Regions from separate parts of the Streptomyces sp. Da 82-17 genome, predicted to be linked through region 1. Evidence: riboswitches for the same ligand, from Rfam matches in the RefSeq annotation. Region 1 holds a riboswitch; the other holds the start of a gene.
What was found. Region 1 has a riboswitch for ZMP and ZTP ahead of ACIDOF_RS25490 (bifunctional 5,10-methylenetetrahydrofolate dehydrogenase/5,10-methenyltetrahydrofolate cyclohydrolase). Riboswitches for the same ligand answer to the same signal wherever they lie in the genome.
Positions count from the first base shown of each region.

Region 2: linked by a shared signal. The riboswitch ahead of ACIDOF_RS15200 (glycine hydroxymethyltransferase) and the one ahead of ACIDOF_RS25490 (bifunctional 5,10-methylenetetrahydrofolate dehydrogenase/5,10-methenyltetrahydrofolate cyclohydrolase) in region 1 are both predicted to bind ZMP and ZTP.

Region 1 covers NZ_JBJURH010000016.1:141,174-145,363, reverse strand. The annotation lists gene ACIDOF_RS25510 (FAD-dependent monooxygenase) at 1-259, shown strand, start outside; gene ACIDOF_RS25505 (hypothetical protein) at 274-828, opposite strand; gene ACIDOF_RS25500 (hypothetical protein) at 992-1,654, shown strand; gene ACIDOF_RS25495 (acyl-CoA thioesterase) at 2,040-2,462, shown strand; ZMP/ZTP riboswitch at 2,507-2,619, shown strand; gene ACIDOF_RS25490 (bifunctional 5,10-methylenetetrahydrofolate dehydrogenase/5,10-methenyltetrahydrofolate cyclohydrolase) at 2,728-3,570, shown strand; gene ACIDOF_RS25485 (TetR/AcrR family transcriptional regulator) at 3,668-4,190, shown strand, end outside.
Region 2 covers NZ_JBJURH010000007.1:329,490-333,679, reverse strand. The annotation lists gene trpS (tryptophan--tRNA ligase) at 1-276, opposite strand, end outside; gene ACIDOF_RS15200 (glycine hydroxymethyltransferase) at 449-1,900, opposite strand; ZMP/ZTP riboswitch at 1,972-2,058, opposite strand; gene rocD (ornithine--oxo-acid transaminase) at 2,176-3,381, shown strand; gene ACIDOF_RS15190 (glutathionylspermidine synthase family protein) at 3,432-4,190, opposite strand, start outside.

The DNA.
Region 1 (4,190 bases):
GGGCGCGGTCAAGGCGCTGCAGGACGCCTCGGCCCTGGAACGCGCCCTCACCGGCACCGCCGACCTGGGCGCGGCGCTCGACGCGTACGACGGGGAGCGGGCGCCCGCCGGCCGGACCCTGGTCGAGCTGGGCCGACGCCTCGGCGACGCGCTGGTGGCCCGTACGCCGGACTGGGCCGCGCTCGACCAGCGGGGCCTGGAGGAGTTCTGGCAACGGGCCGACGGCTCGGGGGCGTTCGGCGGTCGCAGGCTGCGCTGACCGGCCCGGGGCCGCTACTTGTCCAACGGGGTCAGGCAGAGCGCGACGTCGGACCGGCCCCGGCTGTACTCGATGGTGAACTTCGAGTCGCCGGCCTTGCAGGTGAGGCTGTTCGCGGTGAAGCCCTCGTCGGAGACCTTGTACTGCGCCTTCGGGTCCGCGCAGTCGACGACGCGGATGTCGGGCTCGGCGTCCGTGCCGAGCCGCTGCACGCACTCGCCGACGTCGGCGCCGGTGGCCGAAGTGTCGTTCTTCGCCGCGTTCTTGGCGTCCTCGACGGTGTCGCCCTTCGTGCTGAAGTACCAGACCCCGGCGACGATGCACCCGATGACGACGGCGACGCCCTTGACGACCGTCTGATTGAGCCCACCGCCACGCCGCGGAGGCGGCTGCGGGGGCTGCTGCTGCGGGTACGGCTGTTGCTGCTGGTACGGCTGTTGCTGATACGGCTGTTGGTACTGCTGCTGTTGGTACGGGGGTTGGCCCTGCTGCGGGTGGCCGTACTGCTGCTGGGGGGCCGGTTGGCCGTACGGGTCGGGGTGGCCGCCCGGGGGCGGAGGCGTGGACATGGGGGGCCTTTCGGGTCCGGGCGCCGGCGCGTGAACCACGGGCGCGTACAGGTGAGTCAGCCACTTTCGCACGGCCCTCGGACACCCGCGCGGACGGGCGGTTGTCAGTGCGGCCGGGCACCATGGACAGCGGTGGGGGAAGCGGCGTGGAAGGGGTGAGTCGATGACCGGGCGGCTGACCGCGGGGCAACGGCGGATCGTGGCCCAGGCGGACGACGTGACGGGCCGGATCACGGGATCCGAGGCGCAGTTGGCGGGGCTCGTGCGGCTCGGCCTGGCGTTCCGGCACGCCCGCCCGCCGCGTGCGCACTTCCTGACACCGGCCGGGCATCGAGCGCGGGCCGAGCTGCTGAGCGCCGCCCCGCCCGCCCCGGCCCCGGCCGCCGATCCGGGCGGCTCGGTGTTCGCGGCCCGCACCGGGACCGAGCCGGAGGCGCCGGAGGCGGGGCCGGGGCGGCGGCGCGAAGTGCACAGCGCGTGGCAGGGCCTGCTGGAGTTGCGCCGGATGACGAACGCGGACGGGGCGACGGACCGCCCCTGCGCCTGGGAACGCGGCCACCTGGTCCAGGCCGCGGCCCTCGCCCTGGAGTCGGCGGGCCTGCCCCCGTCGTCCTCGGCCCGCCCGCCCGCGCCGGGCTACAGGGTCACGCCGACTCAGCAGCCGGAGGCGGTCGCGGTGCGGGTGGCCCCGGGGCCGGACGAGGGGGACGTCCGGGCTCAACTCGCCGCGTGCGCGGAGGCGTTGGAGCGGGCGGGCTGGCAGGTGAGCGAGCACGGGGAACGCGGAGGTGGGCGGTACCTCCTGGCCTCCCCGCGGCGGGGGTAAGGGTTGCCTCCGGGGCTTCGCCCCGAACCCGTCGCTTTTCGACTGCCGCGCCATCGTGGCTGGTCGCGCAGTTCCCCGCGCCCCTCGGTCGGGGCTTCGCCCCGAACCCCGGCCGTTTTCGACTGCCGCGCCATCGTGGTTGCTCGCGCCCCGCGGCGGAGCCGCTGATGTCACAGCCCCGCGCCCCTATGGGGGCACGTCCGCCAAATCCAGCCCCTCCGGCGTCTGAGGAGCGGGGGTCTGGGGGCGGAGCCCCCAGGGAGCCGTCCGCTGAGGACTTTCGGGAAGGGGCGGGGTGGGGAAGAAGCGACCGGTGGAATGGCCCGCCCCCCGGCCGAGTTGACGCACAGGGCGCACCGCCCCCGTCCGAAAGGAACCGCACACCGTGACCGAAGTGTTCTCCGTGCCCGTGACCGTTCGTGGATATGAGACCGACGTGCAGGGGCACCTCAACCAGGCCGTGTATCTGCAGTACGCCGAGCACGCCCGCTGGTCCCTGCTGCAGGCCGCCGGCATCCGGCAGAACGACCTGGTCGAGAAGGGCGTCGGCCCCGTCGTCCTGGAGACCACCATCCGGTACCTGCGCGAGTTGCACGCCGGGGACGAGGTCACCGTGGACTGCGTCTTCCACTGGGGCGAGGGCAAGTCGTTCCGGATCACCCAGACCATCCGCAAGGCCGACGGCACGGTGTCGGCGGAGGTGTCCGGGGTCGGCGGGCTCATGGACCTGAAGGCCCGCAGGCTGGTGCCCGCCCCGCAGGAGTACTTCCGGGCGCTCGCCGCCCGCCCCGAGCTCTTCGGCCTGTAGCGGGAGGGACCCTGGTCCGCCGCCGGGCGGTCTCGTCTACCCTGGGGGCGGGCCGTGACTGGCGCTGAGGTGGATCACCACCGGGGAGCGGCCCGACGGTCTCCGTCGCCGTACCCCCGCAAGGGGCCGTACGCCGCCGCGCGCCTGGGCGAAATCCGCAGTTGATGCCGACGACGCCCGGGAGCACCCCATGACCGCACAGCCCACCGAGACCCAGCAGACGCCGCAGGCCCCGCAGACCGCCCAGGCCCAGGGCGCCCGGCTCATGGACGGCACCGCCGTCGCCCGCCGCATCGTGGAGCGCACCGCCGCCCGCGCCGCCGCCCTCACCGAGCGCACCGGCGCCACCCCCTGCCTCGCGACCGTGCTCGTCGGCGAGGACCCGGCGTCGGTGACGTACGTGAAGATGAAGCGGAACCGCTGCGAGAAGGCCGGGATCCGCTCGCGGCACGTGCCGCTGCCCGCCGACACGACCACCGAGCAGCTGGTCGCCGCGCTCACCGAACTGTCCGCCGACCCCGAGGTGCACGGCATCCTGCTGCAGCACCCGTGCGGCGAGCACATCGACGAGCGGGCCGCGTTCGAGGCGATCGCGCCGGAGAAGGACGTCGACGGCGTGACGATGCGGTCGTTCGCGGCGATGGGCTTCGCGCTGCCCGGCTTCGCGTCCTGCACGCCGGGCGGCATCATGCGCCTCCTCGACGCGTACGACGTCGACCCGACCGGGAAGCGCGCCGTGGTCGTCGGCCGCAGCGCGATCCTCGGCAAGCCGGTCGGCATGATGCTGCTCGCGCGGGACGCGACGGTCACGTACTGCCACTCGCGCACGCGGGAGCTGTCCTCCCTGGTCCGGGAGGCGGACATCCTCGTCGCGGCCGTGGGGCGGCCCGAGTTCATCCGGGGTGCGGACATCAAGCCGGGCGCCGTGGTGATCGACGCCGGGTACAACGCGGGCAACGTGGGCGACGTCGAGTTCGCCGCGGCCGCCGAGCGGGCGAGCCTCATCACGCCGGTGCCGGGCGGCGTCGGCCCGATGACGATCGCCGTGCTCCTGGAGCAGACCCTGGACGCGGCCGAGGCCCAGCTCGGCGTGACGGCGACCGCCTGACCTTCCGCCGTCCTCCCCGGTGTACGGTCGGGTCCGGCCGCGGCACACCGCCCGCGCCCGGCCCGGAACCGCCCGTACGCAGGGGAGATGAGTCACGATGAGCCCGCGCCGGGCGACCGGAGCCGGACCGGGGTCCGGGGAGCCGACCTTCACCGAGCGGGCCCGCCGCGAACAGCTCGTGGCGTGCACGATCGAGCTGATCGCGAGCCGCGGCTACCCGGCGGCCTCGCTCGCCGCCATCGCCGAGCGCGCCGGCCTGTCCAAGGCCGCCGTCCTCTACCACTTCGGGACGAAGGACAAGCTGACGCGGGCCGCGTTCGAGCACGTCGTGAGCCGGTTCGCGGCGTACGTGCACGAGCGGGTGGACGCGGCGCCCGATCCGCGGGCGGCGCTCGTCGCGTACGTCCGGGCGATGGTCGGCTACCAGCAGGCCAACCGCAGCCACGTCCGGGTCATCACGGAGACGCTGCTCGACGACGCGGGCGGCACGCGCCTGAAGACACCCGGCGGGCACGAGGCCACGGGGCGGCTCGACGGGCTCGTCGAGCTGCTGGTCGCGGGCCAACGGGCGGGCGTGTTCCGGGAGTTCGCACCGCGCCCGGTCGCCCTGGCCGTCGGCG
Region 2 (4,190 bases), on a different contig from region 1:
CTCGGGCACATGGCTCTGCACGAACAGCGTGCAGCGCTCCGGGTCGAGCCCCGCGGCGAGCAGCTGGGCGGCGGCCAGCCGGGTGTTGGCGCGCAGCTCGGCCGGGTCCTGCGGGACGGTGATCGCGTGCAGGTCGACGACCATGTAGTACGCGTCGTGGGTCTCCTGCAGCGACACCCACTGGCGGACGGCGCCGAGGTAGTTGCCGAGGTGGAACGAGCCGGCGGTGGGCTGGATACCGGAGAGCACGCGAGGTCGGTTGGCCATGGGGCCCATTGTCTCAGGTGCGGGGGCGTGTTCGGCCCGGGGTACGTGTTGTTTGCCCCACCCCGCCCCTTCCCGAAATCCTGCGGAGCTTCGGGGGCTCCGCCCCCGGACCCCCGCTCCTCAAACGCCGGAGGGGCTGGTTTTTCAGCCCCTCCGGCGTTTGAGGCGGGTCAGGGGAAACTCAGCTCAGGTCCACACCGGGGTACAGCGGGAAGCCCGACACCAGGTCGGTCGCGCGGCGGGCCACCTCGTCGGAGATCTTCTCCTCCAGGACGTGCTGCGCCTTCGACGGTGCGCCCTTCGCCGTCGTGCCCGGCTCCGCCGCCGTGAGGACCGTGTCGATCAACCCCGCGATCTCGTCCATCTCCGCGGTACCGAGGCCCCGCGTCGTCAGCGCCGGCGTGCCGATGCGGATGCCGGACGTGTACCAGGCGCCGTTCGGGTCGGCGGGGATCGCGTTGCGGTTGGTGACCACGCCGGAGTCGAGCAGCGCGGCCTCGGCCTGGCGACCGGTCAGGCCGTACGAGGACGCCACGTCGATCAGGTTCAGGTGGTTGTCCGTGCCGCCCGTGACGAGGGTGGCGCCGCGGCGCATCAGGCCCTCGGCGAGGGCGCGGGCGTTGTCGACGACGCGCTGCGCGTAGTCCCGGAAGTCGGGGCGGCGGGCCTCGGCGAGGGCGACGGCCTTGGCGGCCATGACGTGCGGCAGCGGACCGCCGAGGACCATCGGGCAGCCGCGGTCGACCTGGTCCTTGAGGCTGTCGTCGCACAGGACCATGCCGCCGCGCGGGCCGCGCAGCGACTTGTGGGTGGTCGTGGTGACGATCTGGGCGTGCGGGACCGGGTCGAAGTCGCCGGTCAGGACCTTGCCGGCGACGAGGCCCGCGAAGTGCGCCATGTCGACCATGAGCGTCGCCCCGACCTCGTCGGCGATCTCCCGCATGATCCGGAAGTTCACCAGGCGCGGGTACGCCGAGTACCCGGCGACGATCACCAGCGGCTTGAACTCGCGGGCCTGCGCGCGCAGCGCCTCGTAGTCGATGAGGCCGGTGGCCGGGTCGGTGCCGTAGGAGCGCTGGTCGAACATCTTGCCCGAGATGTTCGGGCGGAAGCCGTGCGTGAGGTGGCCGCCCGCGTCCAGGGACATGCCGAGCATCCGCTGGTTGCCGAAGGCCTGGCGCAGCTCGGCCCAGTCGGCGTCGGTGAGGTCGTTGACGTTGCGGACGCCGGCGCGCTCCAGGGCCGGGGCCTCGACGCGGTCGGCGAGGATCGCCCAGAACGCGACCAGGTTGGCGTCGATGCCGGAGTGCGGCTGCGCGTACGCGTGCGCGGCGCCGAACAGCTCGCGGGCGTGCTCGGCGGCGAGGGCCTCGACGGTGTCGACGTTGCGGCAGCCGGCGTAGAAGCGGCGGCCGACGGTGCCCTCCGCGTACTTGTCGCTGAACCAGTTGCCCATCGCGAGCAGCGTCGCCGGGGAGGCGTAGTTCTCGGAGGCGATCAGCTTGAGCATCTCGCGCTGGTCGGTCAGCTCCTGGCCGATGGCGTCGGCGACGCGGGGCTCGACGCCGCGGATCACGTCGAGGGCGCTGCGGAACGCGGTCGACTCCGTGGAGCGGGGCGGGGTGGCGGACATGGTGAGGACCTCCGGACGCGGTGACGGTCGTTTCTCGGTACGACGCTTCGTACGGTCTCGTACGACGTTCTCGGTACGGCCCAGGCGCACGGCACACAGTTCACGGACCGCTCCCCGATGGTTGATCCCATCTCAGCACGCCAGTCACGGCCCGCTGCTCACCTTACCGGCGAGCGTCGCGGCGAGGTTTCCCCGTCCGTGATGCGAGCGACCATAGGCACAGGGGCGTCATCCGCTCCCCTGTCGGACCCAGCTCCACGACGAACGGAGATCCCGTGTCCCGTACGGAACAGGCCATCGCCTCGGCGGACGCCCACAGCGCGCACAACTACCACCCGCTGCCCGTGGTCGTCGCCACGGCCGAGGGCGCCTGGATGACGGACGTCGAGGGCCGGCGCTACCTCGACATGCTCGCCGGGTACTCGGCGCTGAACTTCGGGCACGGCAACCGGCGCCTCCTCGACGCCGCCCGCACCCAGCTGGAGCGGGTCACGCTGACCTCGCGGGCCTTCCACCACGACCGGTTCGCGGACTTCTGCGGGCAGCTCGCCGAGCTGTGCGGCATGGAGATGGTGCTGCCCATGAACACGGGCGCGGAGGCCGTCGAGACGGCGGTGAAGACCGCCCGGAAGTGGGGCTACCGGAACAAGGGCATCCTCGACGGCATGGCGAAGATCGTGGTCGCCGCCGACAACTTCCACGGCCGTACGACGACGATCATCAGCTTCTCCACGGACCAGGAGGCGCGCGCCGACTTCGGCCCGTACACGCCGGGCTTCGAGATCGTGCCGTACGGCGACCTGGACGCACTGCGGGCAGCCGTCACCGACAACACGGTCGCCGTGCTCCTCGAACCGATCCAGGGCGAGGCGGGCGTCCTCGTGCCGCCGCCCGGCTATCTGGCGGGCGTGCGCGAGGTGACCCGGCAGCGGAACGTGCTGTTCATCGCCGACGAGATCCAGTCGGGCCTCGGCCGTACGGGCAAGACCTTCGCGTGCGAGCACGAGGGCGTCGTCCCCGACATGTACGTGCTCGGCAAGGCGCTCGGCGGCGGGGTCGTGCCGGTGTCGGCGGTGGTGTCGTCGGCGGACGTGCTGGGTGTCTACAAGCCGGGCGAGCACGGCTCGACGTTCGGCGGGAACCCGCTCGCCTGCGCCGTCGCCCTGGAGGTGATCGCGATGCTGCGCACCGGCGAGTTCCAGGAGCGGGCCACGGAGCTGGGCGAGCATCTGCACCGCGAGCTGGGCCTGCTCGTCGGCGGCGCGGTGCGCGAGGTGCGCGGGCGGGGCCTGTGGGCGGGCGTCGACATCGACCCGTCGCACGGCACGGGCCGGGAGATCTCCGAGAAGCTGATGGAACGGGGCGTGCTGGTCAAGGACACGCACGGCTCGACGATCCGGATCGCGCCGCCGCTGGTGATCTCGAAGGAGGACCTGGACTGGGGGTTGGACCAGTTGCGGTCGGTGCTGTCGGCCAAGTAGGCCGCTGTACTCGTCGAGGGTGCCGTCGGCCACGGCACCCTCGACGCCGACTAGAGGATCACGTGCGGCAGGAACCGCGCGTACTCGTCCGTGACCAGGCCCGACGACTCGCGGATGCCGAGGCCCGCCGACTCGTCCTCCACGACCCACGCGCCGAGCACGACCCGGTTGCCGTCGAAGTCCGGCAGCGGCGCCAACTCCTGGTAGCAGCACGGCTCTTCGCGTACGACCGCGGGCTCGCCCGGCTCGTGCACCGTGACGCCGGCGCCCTCGCGGCCGAGCAGCGGCTTCGCCACGTACCCGCCCTTGTCGGCGAGTTCGCGGGGGCCGTCGAGGTAGGCGGGCAGCAGGTTCGGGTGGCCCGGGTACAGCTCCCAGAGGATCGCGAGCAGCGCCTTGTTGGAGAGCAGCATCTTCCAGGCCGGCTCGATCCACAGGGTGGTGCCGGTGCCGCCGCCGTTGTCCAGGGTGTCCAGGACCTGCGGGCCGAACGGGTCGGTGGCCAGCCACTCCCACGGGTACAGCTTGAAGCAGCTGCGGATGAAGCGGAGCTTCTCGTCCACGAACCGGCCGGACAGCTTGTCCCAGCCGATGTCCTCCATCGAGATGGCCTCGGTGTCGATCCCGGCCTGCTGCGCGGTCTCGCGGAGGTACGCGACCGTCATCAGGTCCTCGCCCAGCTCGTCGCCGTTGGAGTGCGCGAAGTAGAGCGGGCTGCCCGGCGGGAGCAGCGCGGCCTGCTTCTTCCAGGCGTCGATCAGGCGCTCGTGCAGCGAGTTCCACTGGTCGGCGCCCGGGAAGCGCTCCTC